2 regions of the Nocardiopsis sp. iso_40 genome follow, and region 1 is predicted to be linked to the other one. Evidence: riboswitches for the same ligand, from Rfam matches in the RefSeq annotation. Region 1 holds a riboswitch; the other holds the start of a gene.

Region 1 (7,649 bases):
TCCCCACCACCCGCAGGCCCGCCTCGGTCAGGTCGCGGGCCACCGCCTCGCGCCACATGGGGTGGTCGTCCACCACCAGTACCCGGATGTCGTCGCAGTTCATGCCGCCGACCATAGCGCCGCCGCCCGAACCCGCACCAGGGCGGGCCGGATCAGTCCTCGTCGTCCTCGTCGAAGTCGCCCAGGTCGATCCCGCCGGGGGTGGCGGTGATCGTGATCGTGGTGTCCTTGGGCGCGGTGCCGGTGTGCGACTGGTGCACGACCTCCCGGCCGCCCAGGATGCGCTCGACCTCCACCTTGAACCCGGCGTCCTTCAGTGCCTTGCGGGCGTCCTTGACGGACTCGCCGGTCACGTCCGGGATCTCGATCTCGGGCGGTCCGCTGGAGACGGTCAGGGTGACGGTGGCCCCGGGCCCGACGCTGGTGCCGGTGTCGGGATCCTGCGTGATCACCTTGCCCTCGTCGATGCTCTCGCTCGCCTCCTCGACGACCTCGACCGTCAGGCCCAGCTCGGTCAGGATCCTCTCGGCCTCCTCCAGCTCCTCGCCGGCCAGGCCCGGAACGGGGATGCCGCTGGAGAAGGTGACCGTCACCGTCTCCTCCCGGTCGGCCTCGGACCCCGCCTCGGGCACGGTCGCCATCACCTCGCCCTGCTCGTGGTCCGGGGAGTCCTGCTCCTCCTGGACGATGTTGTCCGGCTCGAAGCCGAGGTCCTCCAGCTCCTTGAGCGCGTTGGCGACGTCCTCGCCCACCAGTTCGGGCATGGTCACCGTCTGCGGCCCCTTGGACAGGAACACGGCCACCTCGTCGCCGGGGGACAGCCGCTCGCCGACCTCCGGCTCGGTGCCGCTGACCTCTCCCGCCGCCACCTCGTCGCTGTAGACGTCCTCCTCGGACAGGTCGAAGACCAGGCCCGCCCCGCGGATCTGTTCGCTGGCGGCCTCGGGGCTCATCCCCACCACGTCGGGGACGGGTTCGAACCGGCCGACGAGGAACCACCACCCCGCCACGCCCACGACCAGGGCCAGGGCGGCCGCGCCGACCACCATGAGGAGCCTGCGCGAGGACCGCGGGCGGTCCCGGCCGGGGTAGTCGTCATCGTCGTCGTAGTCATCGCCGCCCAGGTCGACGCCGTTCATGTCGACGACCATGGTCGCGTTCTCGGTACCCGGACCGGCGCCCCCGGCGATCAGCTGGGGCGCGGTCACGGTGGCCGCCGCGGGCGCCGGGGCGGCCACCGGGGGCATGCGCCCCGGGGACTCCGCAGGGGTCTCGGGGAGGGTCCCCAGGACCTCCAGGACCTTCGCCAGGTACTGGCCCGCGTTGCTCGGCCGGTACCTGGGGTCGCGCTCGGTCGCCTTGGTGACCAGGGCGTCCACCTCGGGCGGCAGCCCGGGCAGGAAGTGCGAGGGGCGGGGGACGTCCTCGTTCACGTGCTGGTAGGCGATCGCGATCGGGGTCTCGCCGGTGTGCGGCTGGCCGCCGGTGAGCAGTTCGTAGAGCATGATGCCCGCGGCGTAGACGTCGCTGCGGGCGTCGGCCACGCCCCGCTCGATCTGCTCGGGCGCCAGGTAGGCGGCCGTGCCCATCAGAGTTCCGGTGCGGGTCAGCCCCTGGTTGGACTGCTCCACGGCGCGGGCCAGACCGAAGTCGGCCACCTTCACCCGGCCGTCCTTGCTGATCAGGACGTTCTCGGGTTTGACGTCGCGGTGCACCATGCCCGCCTGGTGGGCGGCCCCCAGCGCGGCCAGCGCCGAGGCCGTCACGTTCAGGGCGTCCCTGGGGGCCAGCCGGCCGCGTGCCTTGAGCAGGTCGCGCAGGGTCTGGCCGGGGACGTACTCCATGGCCAGGAACACGTGTCCCTGGTCCTCACCCTGGTCGAAGACCTGCACGACGTTGGGGTGGGAGAGCTTGGCGACCGAGTGTGCCTCGTTGATGAAGCGCTGGACGAAGGAGGGGTCCTGGGCCAGGGAGGGGTGCATCACCTTCAGGGCCAGCCGTCGGTCCAGGCGAAGGTCGTGGGCGACGTAGACCGTCGCCATACCGCCACCGGCGATCCTTGACTCGACGAAGTAGCGACGGTCCAGCGTCGCGCCTACAAGCGGGTCGGAAGTCCTCATGTCCACGGCGGATGTGTGTCCTTGCTGCGGGGAGCGCGGGCGGTCGCGGCCGGTGGCGCGTACCCGACACCTGGTGTCGAACCGACACGATAGCGGAAGCCGGCGCCAGGTCTTGCCCCGCGGTTCACGGTCGCGGTGCCCCCGTACCCACCGGTGTGGCAGCCGACGCGGGGTCGGTGCGGGGCGTTCGCGCCTGGGTGGTCTGTCGGTGTGGGTACCGCCGAGCGGCCCGCACACCCCTCCCACGGTAAGGGACGTCGGCAAACCCGCCGCGGTGCCGCGCTGGCCCGCGACCCGCCCGGGAGAGCCGGGCCCGCCCGGCTCCCGCCGCGGCGGGAACCCCGCTCCGGCTCAGACCACGTCGGGGCTGGACGCCCGGGCATGCCGTCGGACCGGGATGCGCCCGGCCAGCCGGGCACCGCGGCCCGCCCGGACGGCGTCGCGCATCGCCGTGGCCATGCGCACCGGGTCCTGGGCGCGGGTCACGGCCGTGGCCAACAGCACCGCGTCGCACCCCAGCTCCATCGCCAGGGCGGCGTCGCTGGCGGTTCCGATCCCCGCGTCCACGATCACCGGGACGTCGGCCTGCTCGACGATCAGTTCCAGGTTGTGCGGGTTGCGGATGCCCAGTCCCGAACCGATCGGCGCGGCCAGCGGCATGACCGCCGCGCAGCCCAGCTGTTCCAGGCGGCGTGCCAGCACGGGGTCGTCGTTGGTGTAGGGCAGGACCGTGAAACCGTCGTCGACGAGCGCCTCGGCGGCGTCCAGCAGCTCCACGGGGTCGGGGAGCAGGGTGTGTTCGTCGGCGATCACCTCCAGCTTCACCCAGTCGGTGTCCAGGGCCTCGCGGCCGAGCCGGGCGGTGCGCACGGCGTCGGCGGCGGTGAAGCACCCGGCGGTGTTGGGCAGGGGCCGGATCCCGTTGCGCTTCAGCACGTCCCACACCGACCCCTGGGTGCCGGGGGCGATCCGGCGCATGGCCACGGTGGTCAACTCGGTTCCCGAGGCCAGGAGGGCCTCCTCCAGGACCTCCAGTGAGGGGGCTCCGCCGGTGCCGGTGATCAGGCGGGACCCGAAGGGGGTGCCCGCGATGACGAGGGGGTCGCCGGGGGCGCGGTCCGGGGTCCGCCCGGACGGGGCGGCCCCGGAGGGGACCGTTCGGGGCGCGGTCGTCTCGGACATGGTTCAGCCTCCCTGTACTGCGGTGAGTACGTCCACGCGGTCTCCCGCGGACAGCGCGGTGCCGGCCCACGCGGAGCGCCGCACCACCTCGTCGTTGACCGCCACCGCGATCCCGCCGGGGATCTCGCCGTTCCCGGACGACGTGAGGTCGCGTACGACCGCCGCCACCGTCTCGGCCGCGCTCTCGCGGCTCCGGCCGTTGATGATCAGTTCCACTGCTCTTCTCCCTGCTGTTCCCGCGCGGTCCCTTCCGCGCGCTCCCGGAGCGTGTCGTCGGCACCGCCGGGTCCGGGCGGCCCCTGTCCGGCGGTGAACCGGTCGGCGGCGAACCGGCGCGCGTACGCGGGCAGTGCGCCCCGGGTGAGGGCCTCGGCCACGGCGTCGCCGGTCGCGGGGGCCAGCAGCACCCCGTGCCGGAAGTGTCCGGCGGCCAGGTGCAGGCCGGGGACCCGCGTGGGTCCGAGGAGGGGTTCGTTGTCGGGGGAGCCGGGGCGCAGCCCGACACAGGTCTCGGTGACCTCCAGTTCGCTCACCCCGGGGACGAGTTCGCGCGCGTCCCGCAGGACCTGCCAGAGTCCGCCGGCGGTGAGGGCGGTGTCGTGGCCCAGTTCCTCCTGGGTCGCGCCCACGACGACCTCGCCCCCCTCCCTGGGTACGAGGTAGACCGGGAAGCCCCTGACCAGGCCGCGCACGGTGCGGTTGACCAGAGGGGGTTCGCCGGCGGGGACCCGGGCGCGCAGCAGCTGTCCCTTGACGGGGCGCAGCGGGGGCACCACGGGTTCGGGTACCCGGACGCGGTCGCCCCAGCACCCCGCCGCCAGGACGGCCTGGTCGGCCGGCAGGACGGAGCCGTCGGTCAGGCGCACGCCCAGACGGGCGCCGCCGGGGCCGGGGGAGGTGATCTCCTCGGCGTGTCCGCGGACCTCGCGCACGCCTTCCCGCTCACCGGCCAGGGCCAGGGCCAGGAGCAGTCTGCGGGGGTCCACGGAGTGGTCCTCGGGGGCCAGCACCCCGCCGCGCACACCCGGGGCGAGCGCGGGTTCGAGGCGGCGGCACTCGCGGCTGGTCAGCCGTTCGGTCGGCACGCCCAGGCGCCCGTGCAGCTCGTGCAGGCGGGTGAGGACGGCGAGGTCGTCGCGGTCGAAGGCGACCAGGAGCGTCCCCGTGCGCCGGTGGCCGACGTCCACACCGCTCACGGCCTGGAGCTCGGTGACGAAGTCGGCGTACAGGCCCGCCGAGCGCACGCCGAACTCCATCAGCTCCTCCTCGCCGAAGACCGCCTCGGTGGCGGGGGTGAGCATCCCCGCGGCGACGGTCGAGGCGGCGCGGGCGGAGGAGGGTTCGGTGACGGGGTCGGGTTCGACGAGGGTGACGGACAGGCCGCGCTGGGCGGCCCGCCAGGCGGTGACCCGGCCGATGACCCCGCCGCCGACCACGACCGCGGTATTGGTAGGACGAATCTTCTCGTGAGGGGGAGCGTCGAAGGTACGCACGGCGCCGTGTTCCACTCCCTTCGCCGGCATGATCCGGATCAGGTTCGTGCGGTCGGAGGCGGTGAGCCTCCCTCTCAGCCGGGTCCACCCGGCTCCCGCGGGACGTGTCTGTTCGACCCCATCCTAGGGCAGGGCGTCCGGCTCCGGCAGTGGCGGGGATCTCCGGGCGGGGGTGCGCCCCGCCCGGACGGATGGTCCCCGGGGGCCGGTCGGGTGTGGCAGATTGGTGGGGTGACACAAAGCGACCGTGAAATCGACGAACTCGTCGGCGACTGGCTGACCCTGCGTGAGGCGGCCGTGCCGCTGGGTGTGAGCCCCAATCGGATCAAGACGCTCATCCGCGAGAACCGCCTGATGGGCGTGGTCCGCGGTGGCGAGCTCTCCATCCCCGCCGCCTTCCTGGACGGCGAGGACCTCGTCAAGGGGCTGCCGGGCACCATCGTGCTGCTCACCGACGCGGGTTTCTCCACCGAGGAGGCCCTGCGCTGGCTGTTCACCCCGGACGAGAGCCTTCCGGGCACCCCGATCCAGGCCATGCGGGAGAACCGGGGCACCGAGGTCCGCCGCCGGGCCCAGGGGATGGCCTTCTAGTCCCGGGCGCGGCCCGCCGGGCACGCCGTCCCGGCCGCGCCCCTTGGGCCGCCGGGGCGTCAGGGCCTAGTGTGGTCGGTGTGAGGACCAGCCACGGAACCAGCCTGCGCAAGCGCCTGGACGCATCCCTTCTGTACCTGTGCACCGACGCCCGGACCGGGCGCGGCGATCTCGCGGAGTTCGCGGACGCCGCCCTGGCAGGGGGCGTGGACATCATCCAGCTCCGGGACAAGGACCTGGAGGCGCGCCAGGAGATGGCGGCGCTCGAGGTCCTGCGGGAGGCGTGCGAGCGCCACGGGGCGCTGCTCGCCGTCAACGACCGGGCCGACATCGCCCGGGCGGTGCGCGCCGACGTCCTGCACCTGGGCCAGCGCGACCTGCCGGTGCCCATGGCCCGCGACATCATCGGCGCCGATCCGATCATCGGCCGCTCCAACAACGACGCCGAGGCCGCCGAGCTCTCCGCGGAGGAGCCCGGGAGCGACTACTTCTGCGTGGGCCCGACCTGGGCGACGCCCACCAAACCGGGGCGTGCGGCCGCCGGTCTGGAACTGGTGGAGCGCGCCGCGGCACTGGGCACCGACCGGCCGTGGTTCGCGATCGGCGGTATCGACCTCGGCAACATCGACCAGGTGCTCGGCGCCGGTGCCACCCGGGTGGTCGTGGTGCGCGCCGTCACCGAGGCGGAGGACCCCCGCGCGGCAGCCAGCGCGCTGAAGGCACGGCTGGCCGCTCGCGCCGACAACACCTGACTGCCGCCCGGCCGCCTGGCCGGGAGCGCTGGGGCGGTGCCCGTCAGGGCACCAGGATCGCCTTGCCCAGGACCCTGCGGCCCTCCAGTGCGCTGTGCGCCTCGGCTGCGCGCTCCAAGGGCAGGGTCAGCCCCACGTGCGGTCGGATCCGACCGGCCCGGGCCTCCTCCAGGATCAGCCTGGTCAGGTCCCGCTTGCCTGTTCCGTCCGCCGGTTCGAGGTCGAACAGGCCCAGGGCGGTGATCCCGCGGCGCCCGGCCTCCGCGTCGTCGACCTCGGCGAACTCACCGCTGGGCGTTCCGTAGCTCACGAAGCGGCCGCCGTCGGCGGTGGCGGCGAACGCGGCGGTGCCCAGGGCGCCGCCCGCACCGTCGACCACCACGTCCGCCCCGCCTCCGGTGATCTTCCCGACCCGTTCCAACCAGTCGGGTCCGGAGTAGTCCACGACCTCCTCGGCGCCCAGCTCGCGGGCCAGGGCCAGTTTCTCCGGGCCCCTGGCAGCACCGATCACCCGTGCCCCCGCGAGGCGCGCCAGCTGGACGGTCAGGCTGCCCGCTCCGCCGGTGGCGGCCAGCACCAGCACCCAGGAGTCCGGGGTGAACCGGGCCGCCCGCTCCAGGAGCAGGGCGGTGGCACCGTCGGTCATCAGCGCGAGCGCCTCGTGGGCGTCCATGCCCCCGGGCACCCCGATGAGCGAGTCCTGACGCAGCACCGCCCGCTCGGCGTAGCCGTTGACCGGTACTGACGCCTCCCCGTCCCCGTTCGTCGGGCCCGTCTCACCGACGACCTCCGTGCCCAGCCACGCCGGGTCCGTCTCCGGACCGGTCTCGACGACCCTGCCCGACACGCCCCCTCCGGGCACGTAGGGCGGTGCCACCGGGAAGTGGTCCGTGCCCCGGCCCGACCGGATGAGGGTGTCCAGGTACATCACGTTGGCGCCGGTCACCTCCACCAGGACCTGGCCGGGCCCCGGCCTCGGGTCGGGGACCTCCCGGGCCACCAGGACCTCGGGTCCGCCGAACTCGTCCACCCGTACTGCGCGCATCTGCACCGCACTCCTTCTCGCCTTCTCGGCGGGGTTGTTCCCGCTGCCCACAGTCTTCTTCCTCAACTAATGTTGAGGTCAACTGGCGGCTCCGGAAAGAACGAAACCGCCGAGCACGGGGCACGGCGGTGGCGGAGAAGGGCGCGGTCAGACCGCGACGTGGGAGAGGGCGCTCGGGTGGCGGCGCAGGAAGCCCTCCATGGACTGCGCCGGATGCCCGGTCAGGTCCGGGACGGTGGTCGAGACCGCGTCCATCTCCCCGGCGGCGATCGCCGCGTACGAGGAGGCCCAGCCCTCGATCTCCCACTCGGCGGCCCCGCTCCGGCGGCGCGACTCCAGCGCCTCCTCCCAGGTCTGGGGCACGTACCGGATGTTGCGGCCGGTCAGCCGGCTCAGCTTGGCCACGGTGGCGCCCACCGACAGGGCCTCCGGGCCGGTCACGTCGTAGGTCGCCCCCTCGGAGGCG
Region 2 (7,649 bases), 2.9 Mb from region 1:
TCGGGCACCCTGAGCTTCTGCACGAGCCCGTCGGACATCTCCGTGGGGTCGCTGCTGACCGCCGCGAGCAGCCCGGGCAGGGCGATGGCCAGCAGGCGCACCGCCGCGCCCACCGCGCCCTCCAGCCCGTGTTCGCCGTACAGGTAGTTGACCGCTCCGCTGCTGAGCCCCATCAGCAGGAAGGGGCCGCCCAGGACGAGCAGGGTGCGCCGGTCGACGCCGCTGAACGGCACTGTCAGCAGGACCGCGAGCAGGACCACGCCGCCGGTGACCGCGTCCACGGCGGGGATCAGCCCGACCCCGATCGCCAGCGCGGCCAGCAGTTTGGCGGCCGGGTTCAGGCCGGTGAGCCAGTAGCGGGCTCCCCCGCCTCCGGGCACGTCCAGGGTCAGCGTGTCCCCGCCCGTCGCCCGGGTGTGCTGTGGGGTGCTCACGAGTCCCCCTTCCGCGTCTGGGCCGGGACCGCGGCCGGGGGTTCCGCCGCGGGGCCGGGGACGGCACGGCCGTCGGCCACCCGCACGCGCACGTCCGTCAGACTGCGCAGGAGCAGTCCGTCGTGCGTGGCCATGGCCACGGCCCGGCCCTCGGCCCGCAGGGCGCCGAGCAGCTCCACCAGCTCCGTCCAGGTGCGGGTGTCCTGGCCGAAGGTCGGCTCGTCCAGGGCCAGCACGTCGGGTGCGTGCGCGGGACCCGAACTGAGCGCGGTGGCCACCGAGAGCCGCCGCTTCTCCCCGCCGGAGAGCGTGTACGGGTGCGCGTCGGCCAGGCCGCTGAGCCGCAGCCGTTCCATCAGCTCACCGACCCAGCGTTCCGTCCCGGCCTCGTCCAGCCCCGCGCGCAGCGGGGCGAAGCGCAGCTCGTCGCGGACGGTGCCGGTGACGAACTGGTCCTCGGCGTGCTGGAAGACCGTGCCCACGTGCCGGGCCAGTCGCCGTGCTGGCCAGCGCACGAGCGGACGCCGGTCGGCCTCGGCCAGCGGTCCGCGCGGCAGCACCCGGCCCCGGTGCGGTTTGGACAGGCCGGCCAGCATCGTGAGCAGCGTGGACTTGCCCGCGCCGTTGGGGCCGGTCAGGGCGGTCGCCGTTCCGGCCGCCAGGGAGAGGTCCACCCCGTCGAGCACCGTCCGCCGGGGTGCGGCCCGCACGCCCACCTGGAGGGGGGTGCGGGCGGTGACACCGACGGCCTCGACCAGGGCCGGGCCGCCGGGCGCGGGCGGCACCTCGGGCACCGGTTCGTTCCCGGGGATCCACACGCCCTGTCGGGCCAGGGAGCGGCCGTGCTCCGCGAACACCCTCCCCGGCGCCCCGTCGGCGATCACTCCGCCGCCCGGCTCGACCACCACGACCCGCTCCACCAGGTCCACGACGTCGGCGACCCGGTGTTCGACCAGCACGAGGGTGGCCTCGGTCTCGGTGAGCAGACGGGCCAGCAGCGCGCGTACCAGTCCGGCCCCGGCGGGGTCGAGGTTGGCGGTGGGCTCGTCCAACAGCAGCAGGCGCGGACGCATCGCCAGCGCCCCCGCGATGACCAGGCGCTGCTTCTCACCGCCGGACAGGGCCCCGGTGGAGTGCCGGAGCCCGTAGGGGAAACCGACCTCGGCCATGGACCGCTCCACCCGGGGCCAGATCAGCTCCGGGTCCACACCCAGGTTCTCCAGACCGAAGGCGACGTCGTCACCGGCTCGGGCCATCACCAACTGGGTCTCGGGGTCCTGGCTGACCAACCCGACACCTCCCCTGCCCCGGTCGGCCGGGCGGCCGTTCACGAGCAGCGAGCCCTCCTGGTCTCCGCTGATGGCGCCGTCCTGGCCGGTGAGCCCGGCCAGGGAGTGCAGCAGGGTGGACTTACCCGCCCCGGAGGCGCCCAGCAGCAGTACGCGTTCCCCGGGTTCGACGGTCAGGTCCACGCCCCGCAGCGCGTGGGCGGCACGGCCCGAGTGCTTCCAGCCCCACCCGGAGAGTTCCACGCGCGCGCCGCGGGCGTTGGGTCCGGCCACGGGTCAGCCCTTGGCCGACGGGAAGGGCGCCAGGGCACCGGAGCGGGCCAGCGCCGTGGTGAGCAGACGCGCCCCCACACCCGCGATGACCGCCGCGCTGATCACCACGATCACCCCGTAGGTCACCTGGTAGTGGAGCGGCCAGGTGACGTTGTAGGCGATGTTGTCGCGGATGGCCGGGGAGACGCCCGCGACCGCGGCCGCGAGCACGGCCACGCCCATGTTCCACCGCCGGTAGGCGAAGGCCAGGAAGACCAGTTCGGGCAGCAGCCCCTGGAGGGTGCCGTCGAGGATGACCATGATCCCCCACTGGGTGCCCAGCACCGCCGAGACCGAGGCGGCCGCGACCGAGGTGAGCAGGGCCGCGCCCGGCTTGCGGATGATCAGGCCGCCGAGCACGCCGGAGATCAGCCACATGCCGTAGACGACGGCCTGCCCGGGCGGGAAGGCGACGAACAGCGGCGTGGTGACCGACCAGACGATGTTCCACAGCCAGAAGACGACGCCGACGGCGACGCCGATCACGGCGGCCACGACGATGTCGACGGTGCGCCAGCTCCGGAACCTCTCGCGGATCTGACGGACGAAGCCCGTCCGCCCGGTGCCGGTTCCGGGGTCGGATTCGGTACTCATTCTGGTGATGTCCCTTCGTCGGGGGTGACGAGGGCCCATGTGGCCAAGAGCGCCACACCGGCGTACCCGGGTACGCGCACGGTGACGGGTTCCTATGACTTCCTTCGCTGGCATGACCCAGATCAGGTGTGTAAGGGTCTGCGGCTCGGTGCCGCACTCTCAGCGCTCACGCGCTCCCCTGTCGGATTGGCTCCATTATGGGGCAACAAGGAGGGCTGTGGGATGTTTCCGCCCCACAGCCCTCCCTGTGACCGTTTGGAGGTTCAGCCCAGTGACGGCCCCGTTCCCGTTCCCCGCAAGGGATCCGGTCCGGGTGTCGAACCCCGTTCCAGGCCTCGGATTCCGCCCTAGGCGTCGGAGTCGTCCTCCTTCTCCTTGGGCGGTTCGGCCTTCGGGTCACCGAAGGCGCCCGGCGAACCGGCGAAGCCCTCCGCGGGCAGCGAGGCGGTGGCGCCGCGCATGCTCTCCTGCCAGATCGGACCGGGCAGGGTGCCGCCGTAGACGATGCCGTAGTAGCGGCCGCCGATGCTCACGCCCTGGAGCGGGTGCTTCTCACCGCCGCGCACGTCGCCGACGGCCACCGTCGAGGCGAGGTTCGGGGTGTACCCGGCGAACCAGGCGTAGGCGGCGCTGTCCGTGGTGCCGGTCTTGCCCGCGACCGGACGGCCCAGGCCCAGACCGTTGGCGGTACCGCCGTTGAAGGTCTGCTGGAGCAGGTGGTTGACCCCGTCGGCGGTCCGCTTCTTGATCACCTGCTCGCACTCGGAGCTGGCCTTGGTCTCCTCACCCGTCTCTTCGTCGGTCACCGAGCGCACCGGGCGGGGCTCGCAGTACTCGCCGCGGGCCGCGAAGGTCGCGTAGGCGGCGGCCATGGTCAGCGGGGAGACCTCCTGGTCACCGAGGGTGAACGAGCTCCACACCCCGAGTTCGCCGCCGTCGGCGCGGTGCACACCGAGCTTCTTCGCCATCTCCGCGGTGTCGCACAGGCCCACCCGCTTCTGCAGCTGGGCGAAGTAGGTGTTCACCGACCCCTTGGTCCCGCTGATCATGTTGTGGCTGCCCCCGTCGCTCTCACCGGCGTTGCGCACGCTCCACGAGGACATCGTGCCGCCCTCGCAGTTGGTCATACCGCTGATCGACATGCTCTTGGGCGCGGAGAAGCTGGTGCCGTACCCCAGGCCCTCGTCCAGCGCGGCGGCCAGCGTGAAGGGCTTGAAGGTCGACCCGGCCTGGTATCCGGTGGAACCGCCGTCGGCCTGGTCGACCGCCAGGTTGATCGAGGTCGTGCCGACCTGTTCGTCGTCGAACCCGTGGCGGAGGTTCTGGGCCAGACCGCGCACCCGGCCGGAGCCGGGTTCGACGAAGGCCTGGGCGGCGAACTTGGTGGAGTCCTCGTGCGGGACCCGCTTGTCGATGGCGGCCTGCGCGGCGTCCTGCGTGGCGGCGTCGAGCGTGGTCCGCACGGTGAACCCGCCCCGGCTGATGAGCTGTTCGCGTTCGGCCTCGCTCCCGCCGAGCAGGTCCGACTCCTTCAGCCAGCGCATGGTGTACTCGCAGAAGAACGGGTAGTCGCTCTCCGAACAGCTGCCCGCCCGCGGGGTGGGGTCCAGACCCAGGTCGCTCTCCTTGTACCCGGCGGCCTCCTCGGCCCCCAGCACCTCGGTGGCGACCATGCGGTCGAGCACCAGGTTCCGGCGCTCCAGCGCCGCCTCCGGGTTGCTGAGGGGGTCGTAGAACGAGGGTCCGCGGACCAGGCCGGCCAGCAGGGCGGACTGCCCGGGGTCGAGTTCGGCGGCGGACACGGAGAAGTACCGTTGCGCGGCGACCTCGATGCCGTGCGCCCCGGCGCCGAAGTAGGAGAGGTTGAGGTAGCCCTCCAGGATCTCGTCCTTGGTGTGGCGTTCCTCGATCTCGATGGCGTAGCGCAGTTCGACGAGCTTGCGGTTCAGGGTCTGCGCACTGGCGCTCTCGATCTCCTCCTCGCTCTCCGCGGTCTCGATGAGGAGGTTCTTCACGTACTGCTGGGTGAGGGTCGACCCGCCCTGTGTGTCGCCCTGGGCCGTCCGCGTCGCCGCACGCAGGACACCCCGCAGGTCCAGGCCGCTGTGCTCGTAGAAACGGTCGTCCTCGATCGCCATCAGGGCACCGGTCATCCACGGACTGATCTCGTCGAGGCCGACGACCTCGCGTTCGCGTTCGGCGACCTCCGCGAAGGGCTCACCGCCGTCGGTGGTGAGCAGGACGCGCGAGGACAGGGGCGGGACCTCCAGATCGCTGGGCAGGGCCATGAACCCGGCGGCCGTGTCCCTGGCGACCAGCCCGATGCCGCCCGCCCACGGCAGGACCAGGGCCGCCGACAGGAGTCCGGCCACCACGCCGAGCCCTGACAGGCGCAGCAGCGCGTCGCCCCTCCCCTTGAGCGGGTCACCCTTCAGGAACTCCCGGGCCCCCCGGAACGGACCACTCCGGTTCGACTCCGTCACGTCGCCCCCCTACGGCCGTGTGCTGTCCGTCCGCGGTGCGGAACGAACACTGCGCCGCCCACACTCGCAGGGACGCCGTAAAGGGAACTCCGCCAAATCGGGCGTGTCGCCGAAAAGCTTCCCCAATCTACGGCAAAACACACAGATCACCCATGAGGCACGAGCAAGGGCGCATCACACGAAACCCACCACCCTCTTTCTTGACGTCAAGAAGAGTTGGCCAACAAAGTCGGCCCCGGAGCGCCAGCCCGACCAGATATGGGGCGAATGCTTCGCATGGGACCCAACGGACACAAGGGGATGTCCGGAATACGGCTCGACTCCCGCTGGATACATTCGGTCATCCCTACCCGCCCCGAAGGCATCGACAACATGCGAGGGGAATTTTCCGACTTTTCATGAGGGGGAATGCGAAAACAACCACAGAGACCCCTGAATCGCATGTGTACTTATGCCCGCTTTGAGAGGTTCGCCCGGGCGAAACGCGGCAAATACCAGGTCTTGGCACTGACAGCGAGTGTGATGAGTATCACATAAATTATCCGGCCCCGACACTCCGCCAAACCCCGCCAGAGGACCGACGATAGACAGGGGAGAGCACCGAAGCCGCAATCCGGACAGTTTTCGATCCAGCACTTCGTTAACTCCACCTCACCCCGGATTAAGTTCCGATTATTTCCGCACGCAAGCCACTGCGTGCTGCCCCATAACGCCCGAACCACGACAATTACGGTGTAGCCAGTGATCGGACGCCTGCCCATCCTCGATATCTCTCCAGACAACGACCTGGGACCGGTGAAAGCCGTTCCCGGAGAGCGCTTCACGGTGAGCGCCACCGTGATCCGGGAGGGGCACGACTCCCTCGCCGCGGGAGTGGTGGTCCACCCGCCCAAAGGTCGCCGGAGGGTCCTGGCGCCGATGCGCGAGAAGGCCCCCGGAACCGACCGCTACGAGGCCGAGATCAGCATCCCCCGGGAGGGGGACTGGTCGTTCTCGGTCGAAGCCTGGAGCGACCCCTTCACCACCTGGCTCCGCGTCGCCCGCGTGAAGCTGCCCCTGGACACCGACACCGACCTCGTCCTGGAGGAAGGCGCGCGCCTGCTGGAGCGGGCCGGCCGCCGGGTCCCCCGCGTACCCGCCCTGAACAGGGCAGCCAAGATCCTGCGCGACACCTCCCTGCCGCCCGTGGAGCGTTTCGCCGCCGCCGTCACAGACGACGTCCTCGCCCGGATGGAGCGCAACCCCCTGCGCGAGCTCCTCACCCGCTCCAGGCGCACCAGGGTCGTCGTCCACCGCGAACGGGCCCTCTTCGGCTCCTGGTACGAGTTCTTCCCCCGCTCCGAGGGCGCCCAGGTGGACACGGCGCCCGGCCAGGAGGTGTCAGGGACCTTCCCGACCGCGGCCAAACGCCTGCCCGCCATCGCCGACATGGGCTTCGACGTCGTCTACCTGCCGCCGATCCACCCCGTCGGCGAGTCCCACCGCAAGGGCCGCGACAACACGCTCCGGGCGGGCCCGGGCGACCCCGGCTCGGTGTGGGCGATCGGTTCGGCCGACGGCGGCCACGACGCCGTCCACCCGGACCTGGGCACCCTCACCGATTTCGACTCCTTCGTCGCGGAGGCCCACGAGAACGGCCTGGAGGTCGCGCTCGACCTGGCCCTGCAGTGCTCCCCCGACCACCCCTGGGTGGCCGAGCACCCCGAGTGGTTCACCAGGCGCGCCGACGGATCGATCTCCTACGCCGAGAACCCGCCCAAGAAGTACCAGGACATCTACCCGCTCTGCTTCGACCACGACTTCGAGGGGCTCTACCGGGAGTGCCTGCGGGTGGTCAGGCACTGGATCGACCACGGCGTCCGGATCTTCCGCGTCGACAACCCGCACACCAAGCCGGTCGCCTTCTGGCAGCGGCTGCTCGCCGACGTCGCCGAACGGGACCCGGACGTGCTCTTCCTCGCCGAGGCCTTCACCCGCCCCGCGATGATGCGCACCCTGGCCAAGGTCGGCTTCCACCAGTCGTACACCTACTTCACCTGGCGCAACGGTAAGGACGAGCTCACCGAATACCTCACCGAGCTCAGCCAGGAGACCGCGCACTACCTGCGCCCCAACTTCTTCGCCAACACACCGGACATCCTCAACGCCTACCTCCAGGAGGGCGGACGCCCCGCCTTCGAGGTGCGCGCGGTGCTCGCCGCACTGCTCTCCCCCACCTGGGGCGTCTACTCGGGTTTCGAGCTGTGCGAGAACACCCCCGCCGCCCCGGGCAGCGAGGAGTACCTGCACTCGGAGAAGTTCGAGTACCGGCCCCGAGACTGGGCCGCGGCCGACGCCTCCGGCGAGACCATCGCCCCGCTGATCACCAGTTTGAACAGGCTGCGCCGGGCCCACCCCGCCCTGCGCGAGCTGCGCAACCTGCGGTTCCACCACGTGGACCGGCCCGAGCTGATCTGTTTCTCCAAGTACCGCCCCGGATCCCCCGGCGAGCCCGACGACGCGGTGATCGCCGTCGTCAACCTCGACCCGCACCACGC

The links. Region 1 has a riboswitch for thiamine pyrophosphate ahead of thiO (glycine oxidase ThiO). Riboswitches for the same ligand answer to the same signal wherever they lie in the genome.
Region 2: it holds a riboswitch for thiamine pyrophosphate, as region 1 does, so the genes downstream of both, AC0VYD_RS21175 (ECF transporter S component) here and thiO (glycine oxidase ThiO) in region 1, are expected to answer to the same signal.

Annotation. Positions count from the first base shown of each region.
Region 1 covers NZ_CM149666.1:1,974,970-1,982,618, forward strand. The annotation lists gene AC0VYD_RS08775 (response regulator) at 1-103, opposite strand, end outside; gene pknB (Stk1 family PASTA domain-containing Ser/Thr kinase) at 153-2,126, opposite strand; gene AC0VYD_RS08785 (thiazole synthase) at 2,472-3,302, opposite strand; gene thiS (sulfur carrier protein ThiS) at 3,306-3,518, opposite strand; gene thiO (glycine oxidase ThiO) at 3,509-4,825, opposite strand; TPP riboswitch at 4,794-4,904, opposite strand; gene AC0VYD_RS08800 (Rv2175c family DNA-binding protein) at 5,027-5,386, shown strand; gene thiE (thiamine phosphate synthase) at 5,467-6,138, shown strand; gene AC0VYD_RS08810 (zinc-binding dehydrogenase) at 6,182-7,183, opposite strand; gene AC0VYD_RS08815 (SDR family oxidoreductase) at 7,331-7,649, opposite strand, start outside.
Region 2 covers NZ_CM149666.1:4,883,168-4,890,816, forward strand. The annotation lists gene AC0VYD_RS21165 (energy-coupling factor transporter transmembrane component T family protein) at 1-434, opposite strand, end outside; gene AC0VYD_RS21170 (ABC transporter ATP-binding protein) at 431-1,996, opposite strand; gene AC0VYD_RS21175 (ECF transporter S component) at 2,000-2,629, opposite strand; TPP riboswitch at 2,712-2,819, opposite strand; gene AC0VYD_RS21180 (transglycosylase domain-containing protein) at 2,977-5,112, opposite strand; gene AC0VYD_RS21185 (alpha-1,4-glucan--maltose-1-phosphate maltosyltransferase) at 5,854-7,649, shown strand, end outside.